Regions from separate parts of the Brevibacillus sp. HD3.3A genome, predicted to be linked through region 1. Evidence: predicted binding sites of a transcription regulator. Region 1 holds the regulator's gene; the other holds the start of a gene.
The links. Region 1 encodes CtsR, which represses protease genes until heat stress. Its sites were predicted from a motif close to ATGGTCAATAAAGGTCAAACA; they were not measured.

Region 1 (11,607 bases):
GCCTTGAGCAAGGCCAGCACGTCAGCGTAGTCCGGCTCGCTCACTACCAGTACGATCTGGTCGATGTCCTGATGCGAGGCGAAAAGGCGAACTGTGTGAGCCAAAATCGGTTCTCCGGCAAGCGGCAACCATAGTTTGTTCCGTTGGCCGCCCATTCTTTTCCCCGAACCGGCAGCAACGATCACGACACCCGTACTCACTTTTTCATTCTCTCCCGTCTTGTGCTTCTCGTCTCTTCTTACAGTGCTCTTTCCAAGAGCTTCGGCTTCGCGAAAATCATTCGTCCCGCAGACGTTTGCAGTACACTGGTGACCAGTACATCCACGTCGTTGCCAATGTATTCGCGTCCGCCTTCCACGACGATCATCGTGCCGTCATCGAGATACGCGACGCCCTGACCGTGCTCTTTTCCATCCTTGATGACCTGCACGTTCATTTCTTCCCCTGGCAAGACGACAGGCTTCACGGCATTCGCCAAATCGTTGATGTTCAATACAGCCACGCCTTGCAATTCGCATACTTTGTTCAGGTTGAAATCGTTGGTGACGACTTTCCCGTTCATGACCTTCGCCAGCTTGATCAGCTTGCTGTCCACTTCGGATACTTCTTCAAAGTCGCCTTCCCAGATTTGAACCTTGACCTTCATTTCCTTCTGAATCTTGTTGAGAATATCCAAGCCTCGACGGCCGCGATTTCGTTTCAGTACATCAGAAGAATCGGCAATGTGTTGCAGTTCCTCCAGGACAAAGCCCGGAATGACCAGTACGCCCTCCAAAAAGCCCGTACGGCAAATATCTGCAATGCGTCCGTCAATAATGACGCTCGTGTCCAAAATTTTGTGCTCGACATTTGTTGCTGTTGCAGTCTGTTCCTTTTTCTTATCCTTGCGTCCAATCGAGAAAACCGACATAATCTCGTCCCGCTTGCGAAATCCTACCTGAAAGCCCAGATAGCCAAGCAACCCGGAAACAACCAGCGGCAACAGATCACCTATTACCGGAAACGGAATTTTACTGATGGGCAGGAATAATAAAAAGGCAACAATAAGACCACTAATCAACCCCATCGCTCCGAACATCACGTCAACAATCGGCATTTTGACGAGAGTCTCTTCTCCCCAGCGAACTACTTTCAAGACGTAGTCCAAAAGCCAATTAGCTAAAAAGAAGAACAGAATGGCACCAAGTACCGCCCCAATATATTGCGCTCCACCAACTACTCCAAAATTCAAAAGCGGGTTAAGCAGCGAAAACAGTTCGGCACCGTATTGGTAGCCCAAGCCACCGCCAACCAAGACAAAAAAGATTTTTCCTATGCGGCGTACCATGCCTTCACCTCCTTTTATTAATATAGACAGAAGCCTTTGAGTAAAACCCTGTAACTTTCCAAATAGCGAAATTGCTTCATTGTCGCTTTCCCTCACTATAGCAAAAATGATTTTACCATGTCAAATAGCCAAAAATTTTAACATAGTTGTCATTTTCCCGTCAACCTCAAACACCTGTTTCCTTCTCGGGCAAATTGACAGCGACCAGACTCCCTTCTTATAATGGCAGTAACACAATGAGCGAAAATTGTGACGATACGATCAGCCTAAAGCAGAGGTGAATTGATATGGACAAACGAAATGTAGACGACTTTCAAACGCAAGTATCAGAGCTTTTGATCCGACATCGAAGCGTACTGGACGTCATGTCCAAAGTTCAGGAGACGGCATCTCGCATCAATCGCTCCCTGACCAAAGCCATCACCGAATGCGGTTGTGTTGAAGTGGTAGCCAAAAAGCAAAGTTACGATTCCAGCAAAAACCTGGAGGAGAACAAGTCCCACCTGGACACTCACTTTAACGGCCCACTATGCGAGCATTGTCGCGATGTAGTCACAGCAGAGCTTGGCAAAAATCTTTTTTACCTGACCGCCTTGTGCAACATCACAGACATCAAACTGGAAGACGTCCTGCAAAAAGAGGCAAACCGGCTGAATACCCTGGGCGTGTTCAATCTTTCTTAACCCCACACTCGTATTACGAATGAACCCTACGAAAAGTTGCATACAAAAACGAAAAACCCGCACATCGAAGTGCGGGTTTTTTCATTGCCTGGCTTATTCAAATGGCACAGATTCTTCTTCTTTGTTTTTCCGCTTGCGTAATTTTTTGACGAGAAAGTCAACGTTTTTTTTTATTCCGTACAGGGCGTAAAAGGCAAGCGGCAAGAAGACGATCTTCGGAAACTGTTGCGGATACTTGATCGCAACAACGACGACGATGGCGATAATAATGGGCGTAATCCAGTAAGCGGATTTTGGAATCCCGACCTTTTTGAAGTTGGGATACTTGACCTTCGATACCATGAGGAAGGCGAGGAGCAGCATGCTCACTGCAAGCAGTACCGGGTTGAAAACCTGGTGATAAAGCGCAAGAGTCGCCAGCACACCGCCGGCAGCTGTGATTGGCAATCCGATGAAATATCCCGGAACCCCGGCCTGGACGTTGAATCTCGCCAGACGGAGCGCCCCACAGATCGGGAAGATGGCCGTAATGAGAATCCCCAGCAGATCGAAGTGCTGAAGGACAACAACATACATGATGAAAGCCGGAGCTATCCCAAACGTAATGACGTCAGAAAGCGAATCGAGTTCCTTTCCAAACTCACTTTGCGCATTCAACATACGAGCGACGCGTCCATCCAACCCGTCGGCCAGCATGCCGATGATCACCGTGATCGCCGCATAATCGACGTAATGATCTCCTCGAAACGCAAGAATAATTGCCAAGACTCCCAGAAACAAGTTGCTTACGGTTAGCATGTTCGGCAACGATTTCACGAACATAGACTACCTCCTGATTTCTTTTGCAGAGGAGACAGTGTATCCTGTCAAGCTGACTTTCGCTTTCAAGTCCCCTGGGCAAATGTTGAATAACAAATAATGCCTTTATCCTATTCTACTTTAAATGTGCCTGTCAATGAACACTTGTTCCTGAATCCGTTTCAGACCCTCTTTGATCGCCCTGGCCCGCACCTCTCCAATCCCCTCTACTTCGTCTAATTCCTGAATCGTTGCCATCATAATTCTGGGCAAATAATGGAAATGTGCGACGAGGTTTGTGATGATAGAAATTGGCAATCTGGGGATTTTGTACAAAATTCTGTAGCCCCTGGGCGACACCGACTCCTCCAGCATGCTGGCGCTTGCCGAAAATCCGAGAACGCGCAGGAAAGACCCCAACTCCAGCACTTCCTCCGAGCTTAGCTTTTTCATTTCGCCCAGTACAAGCTCAGGAGCGTAAGACGAATCTTTGGCGTAATCGCGAATAAGCATGTGCGCTTCTTCGCCAATATTCGACACAAGCTCCTCCAATTGCATGCTGACAAGTCTGCCTTCGACACCAAGTTCACATATGTACTTGGAAACTTCCGTCTTGATCCGAAGCACCATCTCGATCCGCTGCAGCACAGAAGCAACTTCATGCAGGGTGACCAGTTCCTCAAATTCCAGAGCGCCCAGGTTGGTCATCGTCTGATCCAGCACGGCCTTGTATTTTTCCAGGGTGGACACAGCCTGATTGGCTTTGGCTAAAATGACGCTGATTTCATTCAGCACATAGCGGAAATTCCCTTGATACAACGTGATAACATTGCGTCGTTGCGATATGGCGATGACCAGGTAGTTGGTGTGGATGGCCGTTCGTTGCGCCGTCCGATGTCGCGTCCCTGTCTCGCTGGTATGGATGGATGCCGGCGGGAACAGTTGCGTATTGGCGTACAAAATTCGCTTGGCGTCTTCACTTACTATAATCGCCCCATCCATCTTCGCCAATTCATACAAATGGGCAGGAGAAAAATCGCAATTGATGGAAAAACCGCCATCGACGATTTGCTTCATTTCCGGTCCGTAACCGACGACGATCAGGCCGCCGGTTTTTGCGCGCAAAACATTTTCCAGCCCTTCACGAAGCTGCGTTCCGGGTGCGACCAAACGAAGCACATCGCCGAACAGCGGAGTTCTTTTGGTGTTCTCCTGCATATCCCGCCCTTACCTCCTTATCACCTCGTTCAAAGCATCTGCGATATTGCTGACCCCGATCACCTGAATATCGTCAGGAGCATCCAGGCCGCGAATATTTTTCTCCGGGATGATTACGCGTTTGAAGCCGAGCTTATGCGCTTCCCGCACGCGCTGTTCGATGCGCGATACGCCACGCACCTCTCCCGTCAGACCGATCTCCCCGATCACCACATCATGCGGATTCGTGGCGTGGTCGCGGAAGCTGCTGGCAATGCTGACCGCGATCGCCAAGTCGACAGCCGGCTCATCCAAACGAACGCCCCCTGCGACATTGACATACGCGTCCTGATTTTGCAGCATCATCCCCATGCGCTTTTCCAAAACAGCCATGATCATCGCCACACGCTGATGGTCGACGCCTGTAGCCATTCTGCGCGGCGTAACGAAGCTGGTTGGGGCTACGAGTGCCTGAAGCTCGACCAGGACGGGACGAGTGCCCTCCATGCTCGCTACGACGGTGGAGCCTGCCACGCCAAAAGGACGTTCGGCCAGAAAAATTTCCGAAGGGTTTGCCACCTCTTCCAGACCGCGATCTTTCATCTCGAAAATGCCGATCTCGTTTGTCGAACCGAATCGATTTTTGACAGCACGCAGGATTCGGAACGTATTGTGGCGCTCGCCTTCAAAATAAAGGACCGCGTCCACCATATGCTCAAGCATGCGCGGACCTGCAATCGAACCTTCTTTGGTCACGTGGCCGACAATAAAGGTCCCGATCCCTTTGCCTTTGGCGATGCGCATCAGTTGAGCGGTAGCCTCACGCACCTGTGCGACACTTCCGGCTGCGGATTGAACCGTGGGATGGAAGACTGTCTGGATCGAGTCAATGATCAATACGTGAGGGTCTACTTGATTAATATGCTGCTCGATCAAATCCAAATCATTTTCTGCCAACACAAACATCGGGGGTGTTTGCATATGCAGGCGATCAGCGCGAAGCTTGATTTGTTTTGCCGACTCCTCGCCTGATACGTACAGCACTTTGGCCCCTTTATGAGCCAAGGCAAAAGAGGTCTGCAACAGCAATGTAGATTTCCCGATACCCGGATCGCCGCCGACCAGTATAAGGGAGCCTGGTACCAGCCCGCCGCCGAGAACACGGTTCAACTCTCCGATCGTCGTGTCCATGCGCGGTTCTTCTGCACTGGCGACCTGCGTCAAAGGAATAGCCGCCTGACGCGTACCGCCGCTGATTCCTTCATGACGAGGGGCTGCTTTCACTGTCACTTCCTCGACCAACGTGTTCCAGCTGCCGCAGCCAGGGCATTTTCCCATCCACTTAGGCGATTCATAGCCACATTCTTGACACGCGTATTTCGTTTTATACTTTGACATAATCGCACCCTCACTTGGAATTTCTTTTCTACTTTTATCATAGTTACGCATTGAAAAAAAGAATACCTCCCAGAACAGGAGGCATTCTCTGCTATTTTGTGCTTACGATTTGGTTTTTTCCAGTCGCTTGACAACCAGCTTGCCATCTTCGGCTTCGATGTTGACCGTATCGCCTTTGCTGATGTTGCCTTTGAGCAGTTCTTCCGACAAATTGTCTTCGATATGGCGCTGGATGGCGCGACGCAACGGACGCGCACCGTATGCCGGGTCGAAGCCCTCTTTTGCCAGCAGCTTTTTGGCTTCCTCGGTCAGTTGGAAGTCGATGCTCTGCTCTTTCAAACGCTTGCGCAGCTCGTCGGTCATCAAGGACACGATTTGCTCGATGTGCTCCTGCTCCAGAGAGTGGAACACGATCACTTCATCAATACGGTTCAGAAATTCAGGGCGGAAGCTCTTTTTCAGCTCATCCATGACTTTGTCTTTCATATCCTGATATTTCTTCTCGGTGTCGTTGGTAGTGAAACCGAGTGTCGTATTTTTCTTGATCATGCTGGCACCTACGTTGGAGGTCATGATCACGACGGTGTTGCGGAAGTCTACTGTGCGTCCTTTGGAATCAGTCAATCGGCCGTCGTCCAGCACCTGGAGCAAAATGTTGAATACATCCGGGTGCGCTTTTTCGATCTCATCCAGCAGGATGACCGAGTAAGGCTTGCGGCGCACTTTTTCCGTCAGCTGACCGCCCTCGTCAAAGCCTACATACCCTGGAGGAGCCCCTACGAGACGTGCTGTAGAGTGTTTTTCCATGTACTCGGACATGTCGACGCGGATCATGGCGTCTTCATCTCCAAACAGTGTCTCAGCTACAGCGCGAGCGAGTTCGGTTTTCCCTACACCTGTAGGGCCGAGGAAAATAAACGAACCGATTGGACGTTTCGGGTCCTTCAAGCCAGCGCGGGCACGGCGGATCGCTCGGGAAATCGATTTGACCGCTTCGTCCTGGCCGATAACACGGTCGTGCAAAATATCTTCCATTTTCAACAGGCGCTCTGTTTCTTCTTCCTTCAGCTTCAGCACCGGAATACCAGTCCAGCTGGCTACCACAGTGGCGATGTCCTCAGGAGTTACTTCCATGTTCAACTGGCCTTGACGCTCTTTCCAGTCTTTTTTCGTTTTGTCGAGTTCCTCGCGCAGCTTCTGCTCCTGATCACGGAGTGCAGCAGCCTCTTCAAACTCCTGCGATTGCACGGCAGCGTCTTTTTCCTTGCGCACTTCTTCCAGACGCCCTTCCAGCTCCTTGAGGTTAGGCGGGACGGTGAACGATTGCAAGCGCACTTTGGAAGCCGCCTCATCGACGAGGTCGATGGCTTTGTCAGGGAGGAAACGATCGGTAATATAACGGTCAGACAGCTTCACTGCCTGCTCGATAGCTTCGTCGGTAATTTTCACACGGTGGTGGGCTTCGTAACGGTCGCGCAAGCCGTGCAAGATGCGAATCGCGTCCTCGGCAGTCGGCTCATCCACCTGAATCGGTTGGAAGCGACGCTCCAGCGCAGCGTCTTTTTCGATGTACTTGCGGTATTCGTCCAGGGTGGTTGCCCCTACGCACTGGAGTTCACCACGAGCCAGCGCCGGCTTGAGAATATTGGAAGCGTCGATTGCGCCTTCCGCCCCGCCAGCCCCGATCAGCGTGTGCAGCTCATCGATAAACAGGATGATGTTTCCTGCCTGGCGAATTTCGTCCATGATTTTTTTCAGGCGGTCTTCAAACTCACCGCGATATTTGGTTCCCGCCACTACTGTTCCCATATCCAGCGTCATGACGCGCTTGTCGCGGAGAGTTTCGGGAATCTCGTTGTTCACGATTTTTTGAGCCAGACCTTCTGCAATGGCCGTTTTCCCCACACCAGGCTCCCCGATCAAGACAGGGTTGTTCTTGGTGCGTCTGCTAAGTACCTGAATCACACGCTCGATTTCTTTTTGGCGGCCAATGACAGGATCAAGCCCGCCATCGCGTGCAATCGCAGTCAAGTCCCGTGCCAGACCGTCCAGAGTAGGCGTATTCGCTGCCGGATTGCCGCCGGAAGGCTGATGCGACGCCATCATTTCGGAGCTTCCCAGCAATTGCAGCACCTGCTGGCGCGCCTTGTTCAGACTGACTCCCAAGTTGTTCATGATTCTCGCAGCGATGCCTTCGCCTTCGCGGATCAGGCCGAGCAAAATGTGCTCTGTTCCTACGTAAGTATGGCCGAGCTTGCGCGCTTCATCCATGGACAGTTCAATTACTTTTTTCGCACGAGGTGTATAGTTTGGGGTGTAATTACTACCGGACTGCTCTGTTCCCCGTCCGATCAACGACTCCACTTCGCTCTGGATTTTATCGAGACCAAGCCCGAGCGATTGCAATGCCTTGGCAGCAATACCCTCGCCTTCCCGAATCAGTCCCAGCAGTACATGCTCAGTCCCAATATCCTTGTGGCCGAGACGCACCGCCTCTTCCAGGGCAAGCGCCAGTACCTTTTGTGCTCGTTCTGTAAAACGTCCAAACATCATATCGTACACCTCCGTGTAACCATGTTTTTTCTCTATAGGTTAACTGCTGTGATGCCTTATGTCTGAGAAACAATCAAGCTGAGCCCGTCGTACTGAGCCTCTCCCGAATCAGCCGAGCCCTTCTCTCGTCCCGCTGGTCTGGCGTCAACTTTTGCCCTGCATGCTGCTGCAAGAAGCCAGGCTGGGTTGTTACCAACAGCTCGTTCATCACCAGTGGCGATACTCCCGAGATAATGCCCAGGTCAATGCCAAGGCGCACATCGGAGAGGCGCTGAGCTGCTTCCTTGGACTCCACAGTGCGTGCATACATCAAGATGCCGTAGGAACGGAAGATGCGGTCTTCCAAAGATATGCGTGTATGCTCCAGCAAATAAGTACGGGCAACGCGTTCTTGCTCGATAATTTGTCTGGCTACGCCATACAGGTTGGAGAGAATATCGCTTTCCGACATCCCGAGCGTGACTTGGTTGGACAACTGAAACAGGTTTCCTAGTGCTTCGCTGCCTTCCCCGTAAATTCCTCTAACAACGAGGCCAACCTGATTGATGGCCTGCAAAATTCTGCTGATTTGCTGCGTCATCACCAGTGCTGGCAGATGCAGCATGACGGAAGCCCGGATGCCTGTGCCGACGTTGGTCGGACAGCTTGTAAGGTAGCCTCTCGTCTCATCGAACGCGAAGTTTAAATTTTTCTCGAAAACATCATCTATTTTTGTTCCTATTTCCCATGCTTCGTTCAGGCGAAACCCCGGCAGCAGCACCTGGATTCGAATATGATCCTCTTCGTTTACCATGATGCTGACCGACTCGTCAGGACTCAACAGCACAGCACCTTTTCGCGATTCCTCCGCCAAGTGAGGGCTAATCAGATGCTTCTCCACCAGCACCCGCTTTTCCAACGGGTTGATCTGGTCCATGTTGAGGACTTGAAGCTGCTGGAGCTTGCGCATGGCCTCCGATTCGCTCACTTCCGTCACCTTTCTGACGACTTCTTCCCCTTGCGAGTCTGTCGCCAGTAACGGAAAAGGGTGCTGGCGCAGGTTTCGGGCGATGCGCAGCCGTGTGCTGATGACGATATCGGAATCAGGACCTTCTCCTTTCATCCAATTGCTCCACGGGTTTTGCATAAACTGCTGTTGTGACATGACCAGCTTACCTCCCCTTGTTACGATTGAGCGATTTTTTGTTCCAGCGCACGTATCCGGTCACGCATCTCTGCCGCTTTTTCAAACTCTTCACTGGCGACATGGTTTTGCAACGCACGCTTTAGTTGTTCCAGCTCTTTGCGGATTTTCAACTGTCCGCCTGTGCGCTCCGGAACCTTGCCGCTATGCTGCGTATTGCCATGGATACGGCGGAACAACGGATCGAGTCGATCGCCCAGGAAGGTGTAGCAATCACTGCAACCGAAGCGGCCGCTTTTGCTGAACTGGGCATACGTGAGTCCGCAAGTTTCGCAACGGAGCGGCTTACTGGTGGCAGGCTCGCGTCCGTTTTTTTGCATGGGGTCAAATTTTAACAGTCCTGAAAGGAGATTGTTGATGCTGAAATTGTGAAATCCGGTAAAGACGTCCCCTTTTTCGGAAGCGCATTGCTCACAAATATGGTATTCGGTTTTCTCGCCGTTGACGATTTTCGTCAAGTGCAGTGTCGCCGGTCGTTTTCCGCATTCCTCACAGTTCATTACATCCTACCCCCTAACACATACATGCTTCGCTTACTTCAACAAGATAGCCGCAATCATCTGCTTTAAAATATTTGCCCGCAAACGATCTCGCAATTCAGCATCCAGAGTCAAAACATTTCGTGAGGTTGCGATTTTCATCAAGGTCGCTTCCCTGACATTGACCAGTCCTTCTTCGAACAGCCTTTCCACAATCGCGTTCCCCACACTCTGCGAAATGCTTTCTCCAATCAGTTCCTCGGTCAGCAATTCCTGCAATCGCGCCTTGCTCACAATCTGTACCTTGCGAATGCGGATGTAACCCCCGCCTCCACGCTTGCTTTCTACAATGTACCCTTTTTGTACAGTAAATCGCGTGTTGATGACGTAATTGATTTGCGACGGTACACATTGAAATAAGTCGGCAAGCTCACTACGCTGGATCTCGACCGAGCCATTAGGACTTTGTGTCAAAATGCCTTTCAAGTGCTGTTCAATGATGTCCGAGATGTTACGCAAGTCATCGCCTCCTATTCCATATGTGTCATCTACTGACTTTGACTATCTTTGACTTTAATTATAATGGGTTTATGGCGCCCTTGCAAGTGATCCATACACTTTCTAGTGTGGGCAAAATCCGGTCGCTTGAAACCATGCAAAACAGTCAGGTGGCGAGCCTTTTGTCGGGCATAAGCGACAAGCGTTGCACTCTTTTTACGAAAAATGTCGGGTTGCTAAGTATGAAAAAAACCACTCCCTAAAGGAATGGTTTATGTCAGGCTCTATGATTTGGTGTCGATCGCTGGCAAATGATCCAGCAATTGCGGGAAATCTGTAATGATCATATCGGCTCCATCCAGCTCTCCCGGTTTGGCAAAACCAAAGTCGCAACCGACTGTAAACAAGCCGTTTGCTGTCCCGGCCTCGATATCCGAGTGACGATCCCCCACCATGTACGCGTGCGCGATGTCATAGTCAGAGAGGAGCTTTGCCACCAGATCATTTTTCGAGCGCGTACGGAACCTTCCTGCGGAGTACAAATCCGTCAACAGCGGTTTTAGTCCATACTCTTGGCATATGGCCTCGATGTACTCCTCTTGTCCGTTGCTCGCGACAAACAGAGGAATCCCCTGGGCGTGAAGCTGTTCCAGAGTTGACCTCACTCCTGGGTATAAATCGGTCACTTTTTCCTTCAGCAAGGCAATTTCATTTTCCAGCAAAAAAGTATCTGCGGCGTGGACTGCTTCTTCACTTGCTCCTGGCAACAGCTTTTGCCAAACTTGCTCGATGGTCATTCCCAGTACATTGACCAGGTCTTCCTCGCTCGGCGTCTCGCCTTGCCACAAGCCTGTTTCTCTCAATCGTTCAAACGTCCGCACAAAGGCGGGCGTCGACAACTTTTCCGTTTGCAGCAATGTGCCATCCATGTCGAAGAAAATAGCAAACGGTATACTCATAGGCAACCTCCTGTCAGTGCTTCCGAGAACATTAGTCTGTTTCAGCCTGCACCATGCTCATGTCGTCCAAAATAAATTCGGCGATGCGCTGAGCGGCATCCGGCTTTGATATTTTTTGTCCCATGCGTCGCATATAGTCAACTTTTGATGGACTGTGCAACAATTCATCGATAAAGTAAATGAGCTGCTCCGACAAATTGGCATGTACAGCACAGCCGTTGTTCAACAGGAAGTGGCTGTTCCGTTCTTCCTGTCCAGGCAACGGGTTGTAAATAATCATCGGCACCCGTTTGCTCATGACCTCGGCTGAGGTCAGTCCGCCAGATTTGGTCACGATTAAATCGGCAACCTCCAGATACTCGTGAAAATTGTTGATAAATTTAAGCGGGACTACCTCGTGACGATAGCTTCTGTTCGTCACTTTTTTGTACAGCTTCTCGTTGGTTCCGGTCAACACAAACGTTTTCAGCGGAAGGTTGATCGCTTCCAGCCCATCGAGGACCTTTTCCATCGAACCAAGGCCAAGACCTCC
Region 2 (11,607 bases), 1.8 Mb from region 1:
CCATATACGTGACGTCTATATAATGGAAGGCTTTCGTCATCTTCTTCGCCAACACGCTATACCCCGCGAGCGACAAGGCCGAGAGCAAGATCAAAATGGTGCCGAGGCTGCTGCCCATCCCTACCCCTGCGCCCTTCATCGCGAAAATGAACACGACACCTGCTACAGACAGCAGCGTACAAAACTTTTGCAGCCACGTAGATGTCTCGCCGAGAAAAAAAGCGGCCATGACCATCGTGAAAATCGGAACGGTGGCGACAATGATCCCGGCTTCCGACGCGGTCGTGTACACCAGTCCAAACGTTTGCAGCCCGAAAAACAGCGCCGGATAGAGCAAAGCCAATGGCAAAATGACCAAAATGTCGCGCGGCTTGATCGACAGCCGGACCCATCCGAACAAAACGGGAATCGTCGCGGCGACAAAAGCGATCGTAAAGCGGTGCGCCATCGCGTCCATCGGAGTGGCTGACGTCAGCGCCATTTTTACGAAAATAAACGACAAGCCGACGATCATGGCATTCAAAAGTGCGGCCCCTATAGCTTTATGTTGATCCTTCAAGCTGATCTCTCCCCAATCGTTGCCTATGCAGCAATTATTTCCTGCTTTCATAGTAATGGGGCGGCAATCATGCTACAATGCAAAAAAAGACGATCTGTACCGATACAAAGTCCATGCGCCAGGAAGGGATTTCATGCATAAATATTTGCAATTGCAGAACGAGTTGGAGACGCTGATCGAGGGCAACACCTACCAGGATGGCGACAAGCTGCCGTCCATCCGCGAGTTGGCAACCCAATATCAATGCAGCAACAGCACGGTGATCCAGGCGCTGAACGAGTTGGAGAAACGTCATCTGATCTACTCGGTAGACCGCAGCGGCTTTTACGTCGTCAAAAAGCAGCGAGACAGCGAGCCAAACAACTGTAACAGCATCGACTTCGCCACCTCTGCCCCTGATCCTGACGTGTTTCCGTACCTTGACTTTCAACACTGTATCAACAAAGCGATTGAGACATACCGCAACGACCTGTTCCTGTACGGCACCGCCAAAGGGCTGCCTACGCTCATCCCCGTGATCGCCAAGCATTTGGCCAACCATCAGGTTTTTGCCAAGCCAGCGAACATCTTCATCACATCCGGCGTTCAGCAGGCGCTGTCGCTTTTGTGTACGATTCCGTTCCCCAACGGGCGGGAAACCGTCCTGATCGAGCAGCCGAGCTACCATCTGTTTATCGATTACTTGCAGATGCACAACATTCCGGTGACTGGGATCATGCGAACGGCGCAAGGAATTGATCTGGACGAGCTGGAGCGCATTTTCCGGACAGAAAAGATCAAATTTTTTTACACGATGCCGCGCTTTCACAGCCCGCTCGGAACGTCGTATACCCGCAAGGAAAAACAGCGCATTGCCGAACTGGCCCACCGCTACAACGTTTACATCGTGGAAGACGACCATATGGCAGATTTGGAGCATGACAGCAAGGCAGACCCGCTGTTCTCCTACGATCGTTTCGAGCGGACGATTTACATGAAAAGCTATTCCAAAATCATTTTTCCCGGGCTGCGCCTCGGTGTCGCCGTCATTCCCGATGCGCTGTGCGAGTCGTTTTTGCAGTTCAAACGGCTGCGGGACATCGATAGCTCCATGCTGTCCCAAGCCGCGCTGGAAATTTATTTGAAAAGCGGCATGTTTGAACGGCACAGGCAAAAAATCCGCCAATCGTATCAGCTCCGATCGAAGCTTCTGACAGAAGCGCTGCTCGCCCATGCAGCCCGCGCTGACGCTCTGTTTGCGTTTCGCCCTCTGCCTTATCCGGGGATTCACACGCATCTTGTGCTGGACCCGCGAGTTGACGCATCCCGTCTGATCCAGCTGGCTAAAAAACGCTCGATCTTGTTGGAAGCGGCAGACAGGCATTATTTGCCCCTGTTTCCCCGGGAAAATATTTTGAAGCTGAATGTATCCAACGCCAAGGCCGAATCGGTGGAAAAAGGAATTGACGAGTTGATGGCAGTATTGCATGCGATGCGGTTATAATGAAAGAAAAAAGTTTTTGCAAAAGCAGCAACCGTAACCATATTTCGGGAATATCCGTCTTAATTTGTATACAACATCGTTACGCCACACGACTCTACCCATTTTTATCCGTCGCAGCAGGCGGATCGCATGAGATGGACAAAGGAGAATGAAATGGTTCAGAACGTTTTAGATTTTTTGATGGAATACGGCATTTGGGGAGTCGTCATCCATTCTTTTGCAGACGCCGTCATCTTCCCCATTCCTGTATTCTTTCTGCAAGTTTCATTAAGCCTGATTGATCCATCCGCTGCTTTATGGATTGCAACCGCAGGATATATCGCGTGTCTGGTTGGTACACCCGTCGGCTACTTTCTCGGTAAACTGCTCGGCCACTCTGTCCTGTACAAACTGCTCAAAAAAGAGTGGATTGACTCGGCAACCGAGATGTTTCAAAAAAGAGGCGAAGTCGCCATTTTTGTCGGCTCCTTCACCCCGATTCCGTTCAAAGTATTCACGATCTTGTCCGGCTGTCTGAATTATCCGCTCTGGAAGCTGATCGGTTATGCCGCAATCGGCAGAGCCGTGAAATTTTACCTCGTCGGTTTCCTGTTTTACTTTTACGGGCGGATGGCGGAAAATATGGTCGGTCACGCCTCCCTGTACGTGTTCTTGCTGATGATCCCGATTTTGCTGATCGGACTTTTGGTGCGAAAAATGCGGGCCAAAAAACAACTGATGCAAACTGCCAACAAGCAAGCAGGGGAATGATCAGCTTGTAGCCTGGCTTGAATCATTATTCAGAAAGGAGCTGCAATATGAGCCAAACATATAAAGTCATGATTCAGCACCGAATAAACTACCCTACCCCCATTGAATTGACTCAAGGTCAAACCGTCATACTCGGTCGAGTCGACGATGATCCCGACGGTTGGAGGAACTGGAGGTACTGCTATACGCTTGACCATAGCATGGAAGGCTGGGTGCCTGAACAGATTATTCAAGCAAAGGACAAGGAAGGCATCATTACGGAAAATTACTCCGCAAAAGAGCTAGATGTAAATGAAGGAGATACGGTTGAGTTGCTCCAAGAGCTGAATGGCTGGGGATGGTGTATGTCCACCAACCGGGAATACGGATGGGTTCCGATGCGAAATCTTCAGCTTGCAAGCCAATAGCAATCTCTTTTTGCGCAAACGCTCGCTTCTATCTCGATATAGGAAAGAAAGAGTCCCTGTCTAGCCGTCAGGGACTCTTTTTGGGACAAACCCTTATGCTTTTTTCACGCGAATCGCTTCTTCCTCAACTTCCACCACGATCTTGCGCACATCCGCTTCCTCCATCAACAGATCGGCGATGCCATCTTCGACCTGCTGGGCGATCACGCGACGCAGCGGGCGTGCCCCGAAAGCGGGATTGTAGCCCAGCTCAGCCAACATTTCTTTGGCAGCGTCTGTCACTTCAAGCTCGATTCCTTGCTCGCCGAGATTCAGCACGACTTCCTGGAGCAGCAGCTCCACGATTTGCACCAAGTCTTGCTTTTCCAGATGAGCGAAAGAAATAATCGAGTCGAAGCGGTTCAAAAATTCCGGTTTGAAGTACGCTCCCAGCGAATCAAGCACAGTGCCAGGCTGCTGTTCCTCGGCGCCGAAGCCTAACGCTTTTTTGCGCTCAGCCACTCCGGCATTGCTCGTTGCGATAATGACCGTTTCCTTGAAGCTCACGGTGCGGCCCTGGCTGTCTGTCAGGCGGCCATCCTCCAAAATTTGCAGGAACATGTGCATGACGTCCGGGTGCGCTTTTTCGATCTCATCCAGCAAAATGATGCTGTACGGATTGCGGCGCACTCGCTCGGTCAACTGTCCCGCTTCCTCGTGGCCTACATAGCCTGGAGGCGAACCGATCAGCTTGGAGACGGAATGCTTCTCCATGTATTCGCTCATGTCGAGGCGAATCATCGAATCTCTCGTGCCGAACAGCTCCTCGGCGAGCGCTTTGGACAGCTCTGTCTTCCCTACGCCAGTCGGTCCGACGAACAGGAAGGAGGCAATTGGCCGATTTTTCGGCTTCAACCCGGCGCGGCTGCGGCGAATCGCCTTGGCGACCTGTGCGACAGCTTCCGATTGCCCGATGACTTTGGCTTCCAGGTGCGCAGCCAAATTTCTCATCCGCTCCTGCTCGTCGCTTTGCAGCTTGCGGACAGGGATGCCTGTTTTTTGCTCGATCATCTCCTGAATATCTGATACTTCCACTTTCGTGCGATTAGCGGCCCCATCAAGCTGATCCAGCTTGCCGAGAATTTCCGCTTCTTCATCGCGCAGGCGGGCAGCTTGCTCGTAATTTTCTTGCTCGGTCGCTGCTTTTTTCTCCTGGTTAATTTGCGCCAGGCGCTCATGCAGCTGGCTCGTATCTGCCGCAGAAGAGCGGAGATTCAGCCGCGATCCGGCTTCATCCATCAGGTCGATCGCCTTGTCAGGCAGGAAGCGATCCTGGATGTAACGATGCGAGTATTCGACGCAGGCGCGGAGCACGTCATCGGAGTAAGCGACCTGGTGGAAAGCTTCGTATTTCGGACGCAGTCCTTGCAAAATCTCGATAGCGGCCTCCACTGTCGGCTCTTTGACCATCACAGGCTGCAAGCGGCGCTCCAGCGCGGCATCCTTTTCAATGACGCGGTACTCTTTTAAGGTAGTGGCCCCAACCAGTTGCAGCTCGCCGCGCGCCAGGGCAGGCTTGAGAATGTTTCCGGCGTCCATCGAGCCTTCCGCAGAGCCTGCTCCCACCAGCAAATGAATTTCATCCACGAACAGGATGACGTTTTTGCGCGATTGCAGCTCGGCAATCACTTGCTTCATCTTTTCCTCGAATTGTCCGCGAATCCCCGTGCCTGCGACCAGAGAAGCCACGTCCAGCACGTACACTTGCTTGTTTTTCAGCTTGGCAGGCACTTGACCTTCCGTAATGCGCAAGGCCAGACCTTCGGCAATTGCCGTCTTCCCTACACCCGGCTCCCCGATGAGCACCGGGTTGTTTTTGTTGCGGCGGTTCAAAATCTCGATCACACGCTCGATTTCCTGGTCGCGTCCGATGACCGGATCAATCAGCCCTGCGCGGGCCGCATCGTTCAGATTGCGCCCCAGTTCGTCCAGAAGGCCGCCTCTGTCCGCAGTTGTCGCCTGTCCCTTCATGTTCGGCTGTTGACCGCCTTTTGCATGGGCCTGCGCTTGTGCGAAGCCTTGCAGGAAGTCGTCCAGACCGGAGAAGGAAGAGAACGGGCTGAAGCCCATCCCTACTCCCATTTTGCTGCCGAGCTTGGCATTGCACTCCCGGCACAGGTTGTAGGCTTGCTGTTTGTCTTGTACGCGTATATGGACGGACACAGTTGCTTGTCGTTGTTTGCAGATTTCACATTGCATGTTTCATACCCCCAAAATCATGCTTTTGGATTTTTTCTTATTTGTGTGTTCGACAGGTCAACGGTTGTTTGACCATTTCTGACCTTCGATGACTTTATTATAGTTTGACCTTCTTTGACTTTCAAGAGGGTAACTTTGGATTTTCTGCTTTCGCTTGGGAGAAGCTATACAGGACGCAGGTTCTCTCTTGCTTCGCCAGAAAACCCTTCCTATAATGAGGTTGATATTCGCTAAAGTCAGGGGGCTTTTCACTTTGAACACACTCGCGTATGGACTCCTCGGGCTGGTTGCCCGCACACCAAGCTCCGGCTATGATTTGATGCTCCAGCTGCAACCATTTTGGCAGGCCAAGCACAGCCAAATTTACCCGCTGCTGGCGAAGCTGGAACAGGAGGGCTATCTGGAGTTCACTCGCATCCACCAGACGGATCGTCCTGATAAAAAAGTGTATTCCATTACAGAAAAAGGACAGATTGCACTAAAAGTCTGGCTTAGCGAGCCGGCAGCAGAGCCTGTTTTGCGTGACGAGCTGGTGCTGAAAACGTACTGCCTCGGATTGGCGGACGAAAAAGCGGCCTCTACGATGTTTGTCGAGCGCATCCAGCAATGTCGCGAGCATTTGGACATGTACGAGCACTACTTAAAGGAGTACGAGAGTGATTCTGCCGAACATTCGTATCCGCCCGACCATCCGAACCATCCGGAATTTGGGGATTATTTGCTGCTTTCATGGGGATCACGGCGCATGAAAGAGGATATCGCCTGGTGCGAGTGGGTGTTGGAGCTGTTGCAGAAGCGTTCCTAAAAACAAAAAGCAAACGCGTCTTTGGAACATTGCGCTCCAAAACACGTTTGCTTTTTCTTTCGTTTTCGTCCATGACATGATAGAAAGATACAGACGCTCGCTAAAAGGAGTGCGCCTCTACTTCTGCCAGCGTGGGCAGCGATGGCTGCGCCCCGCGTCTAGTCACGACGATCGCAGCCACTTTGCTGGCAAATCCGGCTGCTTCCACATCCGACATCCCTTTTGCCATGCCCACGGCAAAAGCTGCGGTAAACGAATCGCCTGCCGCAGTCGTATCCACTGGCTCGACCCGACAAGCAGGCACATGCACGGTTTTCTCCTCCGTGACCAAAAGCGCGCCTTTTTCGCCCAGGGTGACAATGATCCGTCTCGGACCGCTTGCCAAAAGCTTTCTCGCCGCTTCCCCGGCTTCTTCCGGCGTCGTGACGGGCAGACCGCTCAAAATGGCCAGCTCTGTTTCATTCGGCGTCAAGGTGTGCACATGCTGTAACAGTTCCTGCGAGAGTGCCCTTGCCGGAGCCGGATTCAAAATGACCAGCTTGCCGAGCGCAGCTGCCTTTTTCACGACGTATTCCACGACGTGGAGCGGGATTTCCAGCTGCAACAGCACGACGTCGCTCTGCTCGATAATCGACAGGTTCTCATCGATGTGCTCTATGCTCACTTGTGCATTGGCTCCGGGAACCAGCACAATGTTGTTTTCCCCGTCATCGCTGACATTGATGAAGGCCATGCCAGTCGTACCCTCGCGCTTGATTCCTTCGACATGAACCTGCGCCTCTGTCATGCCCGCAAGCATGATGGTGCCATTTTCATCCTCGCCCACCATTCCGATCATGGATACGTGCGCGCCCAGACGTGCGGCAGCAACTGCCTGATTCGCCCCTTTTCCGCCTGGAATCAGCATAAAGTCATGGCTTGCAATCGTTTCTCCTGCCTTGGGCAGATGGTGGACGTGGGAGACGAGATCCATATTGATGCTTCCTACTACTGCGATTTTCACAACGTGCTACCTCCCCCAGCCGCTTTTTACAGCATGGTCTCTACAAATTCTTCGATCGTCAAAATTTGCTTTGGCAAGCCGAGCGTATGGCTCAATCTGCTAATGTGCGGCTGCTTCAGCATGCTTTCTTCCAAAATCGCGTGATTCCAGAAAATGTCCCGCTTGTTCGTATCCGCTACTACATTTTTGTGGGCCATGACGATGACACGCTCAAAATTTTGCACGACAAACTCCATGTCATGCGTGATCGTAATGACGGTTTTGCCTTCGCTTTTCAAGGCGGCGATCAGGGAAGAGATGCGTTGCATCCCTTGCCTGTCTTGGCCTGCGGTCGGCTCATCGAGAATGATCACATCGCAATCCATCGCCACTACTGCCGCCATGGTCACGAACTTGCGCATGGAATACGGCAAATTGTACGGGTTTTCCTGCAAGTACGGCTCAATCCCAGCCAGCTTCGCCGCTTTCATGACATTTTCCTTCGTTTGCTCTACAGACAAGCCGAGGTTTTTTGGCCCGAACTCGACTTCGCTGTAGACATCGCTATGGAAGATCTGGTCATCCGGATTTTGGAACACGTAGCCTACCTTGCGCGAAATTTGCGCGGTCGTATGCTCTTTTGTATTCCAATCATCAATAATAACATCGCCTTTGGTCGGCTTCAACAAGCCATTCATCAGCTTTACCGCCGTCGTTTTGCCCGCGCCATTTTGGCCGACGATGGCGACCGTCTCGCCTTTGCCAATCTCCATGGAGACGTTTTCTACCGCTGTATGTCCGTTCGGATAAGCGAAAGTGATATTTTTCAAGGAAATGAAGCTCATATGCGAACTCCCCTTTCTGCCATCCACCAGTTCATTTCTTCGACGGCCTGCTCTTCGGTAATCGGGATTTTGCGCAGCGGCACTCCGCGTTTTTTCAGCTCCAGTCCCAGCATGGCGTACTGCGGAAGCATGACATCGTAGGAGAGCGCCTTTTCATCGGAGAGGACGTCTTGCGTTGTGCCCTCCATGACGATTTCGCCATCGTGCAGCAAAATGACGCGATCCGCAAATTCGGCAATCAGTTCGATTTTGTGCTCGACCAGAATGATCGTCTTGCCTTTTTCCTTCATGATCTGGATGATCTCGAAAACTTCTTCCGTACCTTGCGGGTCTAGCTGCGAGGTCGGTTCGTCGATGACCAAAATGTCCGGCTCCATCACGATGATCGAGGCCAAAGCGACGCGCTGGCGCTGACCGCCGGACAGTTCAAACGGATTTTTGTCACGCAGATGCTCGATCTTGACCAGCTTCAAAATCGCTTCTACTCGCGTTCGAATCTCGTCAGGATGCACCCCGAGGTTTTCCAGTCCGTAGGCGACTTCCTCGAACACGGTTTCTTTGACGCCACTGATTTGAATGAACGGATTTTGGAAGACAAAGCCGACAGACAACGACAACTCGCCCAATGTGCTCTCGACGATGTTTTTCCCGTTGACGAGCACCTCGCCGCGCAAGTCCCCCCGATAAAAATGCGGAATGAACCCGCGCAGAACGTTGCAAAACGTGGTTTTCCCTCCGCCGTTGGGGCCAACCACAGCGTACAGCAGTCCTTTTTCGATCTCGATGTTGATGTTTTTCAGGACGTCGATCTTGCCCGTCGGGTATTTGTAGCTCATGTTGGATATTTTGATTACGCTGTTCATAACAAAATCCTCCCCGCAATCAGAATCAGCAAGGCAACGAGCATTCCGATCCGCACGGCCGTGTCATGCTTGGTTTTATATATTTCGTACAGGTGTGTTTTCTTGACTGGCGCAGAAAAAGCGCGCGATTCCAATGTAATCGCTCTTTCCTCCGTGCTTGCCAGCGAAGAGAGGATCAGCGGACTGATTGTCGGGAGAAACGCTTTTGCCCGCACCATCATCGTCCCTTCCGTTTCCACACCTCTCGTTTTTTGCGCATCCATAATGACACTCGTCTGCTTTTTCATTTCCGGAATGATTTGCAGTGTCGCCAGTACGACATAAGCCCCTTTTGGAGGCAGCCCCAGCTTTTCAAGCGAATACACGAAGTCTTTGACAGAAGTAATGCGGAAAAACAGGATGAACGCCGAACCGATCGCCAAAATCCGCGAAGTCATATTCAAGCCGTACAAAATGCCTTCCTGGGTGATTTTCAAAATGCCTGCTTGCCACAAAATTTGCGCGCCCGGATAGAAAAAAGCTTGCATCAGGAAGATAAACACGAGCAGAATCAACAGCCCGTTGCGAACGAGTGTGATAAATTCCTTGCCCTGCCCCGCCGCGATGGCGATGATCAGGCACACTGGCAGCATCGCATAAGCGTACCAGTAGGTTGGGACGATGAAGACGGAGAGCGCGATGAACAAAGTAAACAACAGCTTCGTTGTGGGATACAAGTTAAGGATGTAGTTGGTCTTGGCAGCTTGCGACATAATCCTTACCTCCTCTTCCATGGGGTAAAATGAATCGCTGCCTGGCCTCCTCGAACAGATGCCCAAAGAACCAGACAGCGATGAATCACGTTTAGTCTTTCATGTAAATTTGTCCATAGTTAAGCTTGGACAAATAGCGGTCAGACATGTTGCGAACGATCAGGAAGCAAATGAATGCCGACAGCAGCTTGTCGCCGATTTCCTGAATGAACTGTGTGGAGAACACAGCCGTCCAGATTTGTTGGCCGGATGCCAGCAAGACAGCGGTAATCGCTCCGCCAGTCGAACCGGTAACGCCGCCAAACAAAATGACAGTGATCGGAGCCGCAATAATAGTAGAGACGAATGCCAGGATAATGCCCGCGATAATTACTTTCCAAACCTTCTTGAACATCCCTTTCATGGAAAGGAAGCCTGCTGCCAAGCCTACTGCCATGGAAACGAGGGAGAAGGGGAGATAAACCGGGTTGAAGATCGAGTTGATCAGGTTGGTAATCAAGCCTGCCACGAGCGCTACCCACGGACCTGCTACCATGGCGATAACCAGTGTGCCGATGCTGTCCAAGAAGATAGGCAGACGAAGCAGCTGAGCAATTTGGAAGCCGACCATGTTGATGGCGACGCAAACAGGAATCAGCAGGATTGCCATGAGAGTGAAGTCATTCTTGATGCCGGTTTTCATACCAGAATCCTCCTTTTGCTGAAAAATTTTTATACAAACTGCTTGATGGCAGCGTGTAGCATATCTGCAAAACGTGCTCTGTCAATCTCGAACAGCACTTTGGCGTTCGCCGGTTTGCCCGTCACGCGGTTGTAGTCCACGACGGTGCAGCCTGTGGTCAAGCGGCCGGATGTTTCAATCTCGACGTAGCAGTCCAGTCCGCGGAACAGCGTCGGGTCAAGCAAGTACGCGACTGCGCAAGGATCGTGCATGTGCAAGCCCTCCACATGTCCCGGCTCTGCCAGAAAATGCGGCGTGTTGGAAAGATTGAAAAAGTCGAGCAAGCCTGCCATGACTTGGCCTGTCTTGTTGCCGATGTGGCGAATGCGGTCGATATCTTCCTGGAACAGCTGCGCTTTCAGCGTCACATCAAGGCCGCTCATGATGATCGGAACTCCGGAGCGGAAGACGATATCGGCTGCCTCCGGGTCAACGTAAATGTTGAACTCGGCTGCTGGCGTGATGTTGCCGCCAAAGCAGGCCCCGCCCATCAGCGAGATGCACTCGATCTTTTCTTTCACTTCCGGGTAGGCGTTCAACAGGATCGCCACGTTGGTCAGCGGCCCGGTCGCCACAATGGTAACGCTTTCTTTTGCATTCAATAAAACATCACGCATCGCATCCAACGCGCTTCTGTTGCTGGCGGCAAACTTCGCCTCGCCCAAGTCCGCGCCGTCAATGCCTGTCTCTCCGTGAATATCTTCGGCAATAATCAGGTCGCGTACCAACGGCTTGGGAGCCCCTCCTGCCACTTCGATATCGGTTACCCCGATAAAGCTGAGCAGCTTCAACGTGTTGTTCAACGTTTTGTCCGGCGTCTGATTGCCGGCACTTGTCGTAATGAGCTTCACATCCAGCTTGTCCGATGCGAGCGCCAGCAAGATTGCCAGCGCGTCATCGTGTCCGGGATCGCAGTCCATGATAATCGGTCTTTTCATCGCTTCCCTCTCCCTTTTTTGGTGGCTTGGTGACGATTACAGTTTGGTTGTGCTCTGGCGGATCATCAGCTCCGGCTCCCAATACACGACCTTTTGCTTGATCCCCTTTTTCTTGATGCTTTGAATCAAGATTTTCGCCGCTTCCTTGCCCATCTGGTAGGCGGGCTGGCGAATCGTTGTGAGCTTGGGCATCAGGGTGGAAATCAGCCGGATGTCGTCAAACCCTACGACCGATACATCGCGCGGAATGCTTTTGCCAAGCTC

Region 2: HP435_RS21260 (ATP-dependent Clp protease ATP-binding subunit) is a predicted target of CtsR. The motif match lies at 5,503-5,523, and genes of this name have one in related genera.

The regions. Positions count from the first base shown of each region.
Region 1 covers NZ_CP085874.1:223,831-235,437, reverse strand. Annotated here, with positions in the region: gene ispD (2-C-methyl-D-erythritol 4-phosphate cytidylyltransferase) at 1-200, opposite strand, end outside; gene HP435_RS01345 (PIN/TRAM domain-containing protein) at 239-1,327, opposite strand; gene HP435_RS01340 (nucleoside triphosphate pyrophosphohydrolase family protein) at 1,615-2,010, shown strand; gene pssA (CDP-diacylglycerol--serine O-phosphatidyltransferase) at 2,104-2,832, opposite strand; gene disA (DNA integrity scanning diadenylate cyclase DisA) at 2,950-4,026, opposite strand; gene radA (DNA repair protein RadA) at 4,036-5,403, opposite strand; gene HP435_RS01320 (ATP-dependent Clp protease ATP-binding subunit) at 5,506-7,956, opposite strand; gene HP435_RS01315 (protein-arginine kinase McsB) at 8,030-9,100, opposite strand; gene HP435_RS01310 (protein-arginine kinase activator protein McsA) at 9,121-9,639, opposite strand; gene HP435_RS01305 (CtsR family transcriptional regulator) at 9,673-10,137, opposite strand; gene HP435_RS01300 (HAD-IA family hydrolase) at 10,401-11,075, opposite strand; gene HP435_RS01295 (MGDG synthase family glycosyltransferase) at 11,107-11,607, opposite strand, start outside.
Region 2 covers NZ_CP085874.1:4,554,564-4,566,170, forward strand. Annotated here, with positions in the region: gene HP435_RS21240 (DMT family transporter) at 1-559, opposite strand, end outside; gene HP435_RS21245 (aminotransferase-like domain-containing protein) at 693-2,042, shown strand; gene HP435_RS21250 (YqaA family protein) at 2,196-2,792, shown strand; gene HP435_RS21255 (SH3 domain-containing protein) at 2,840-3,199, shown strand; gene HP435_RS21260 (ATP-dependent Clp protease ATP-binding subunit) at 3,293-5,437, opposite strand; gene HP435_RS21265 (PadR family transcriptional regulator) at 5,691-6,242, shown strand; gene rbsK (ribokinase) at 6,343-7,245, opposite strand; gene HP435_RS21275 (energy-coupling factor ABC transporter ATP-binding protein) at 7,272-8,069, opposite strand; gene HP435_RS21280 (energy-coupling factor ABC transporter ATP-binding protein) at 8,066-8,932, opposite strand; gene HP435_RS21285 (energy-coupling factor transporter transmembrane component T) at 8,929-9,684, opposite strand; gene HP435_RS21290 (ECF transporter S component) at 9,776-10,366, opposite strand; gene HP435_RS21295 (nucleoside hydrolase) at 10,396-11,343, opposite strand; gene HP435_RS21300 (LacI family DNA-binding transcriptional regulator) at 11,380-11,607, opposite strand, start outside.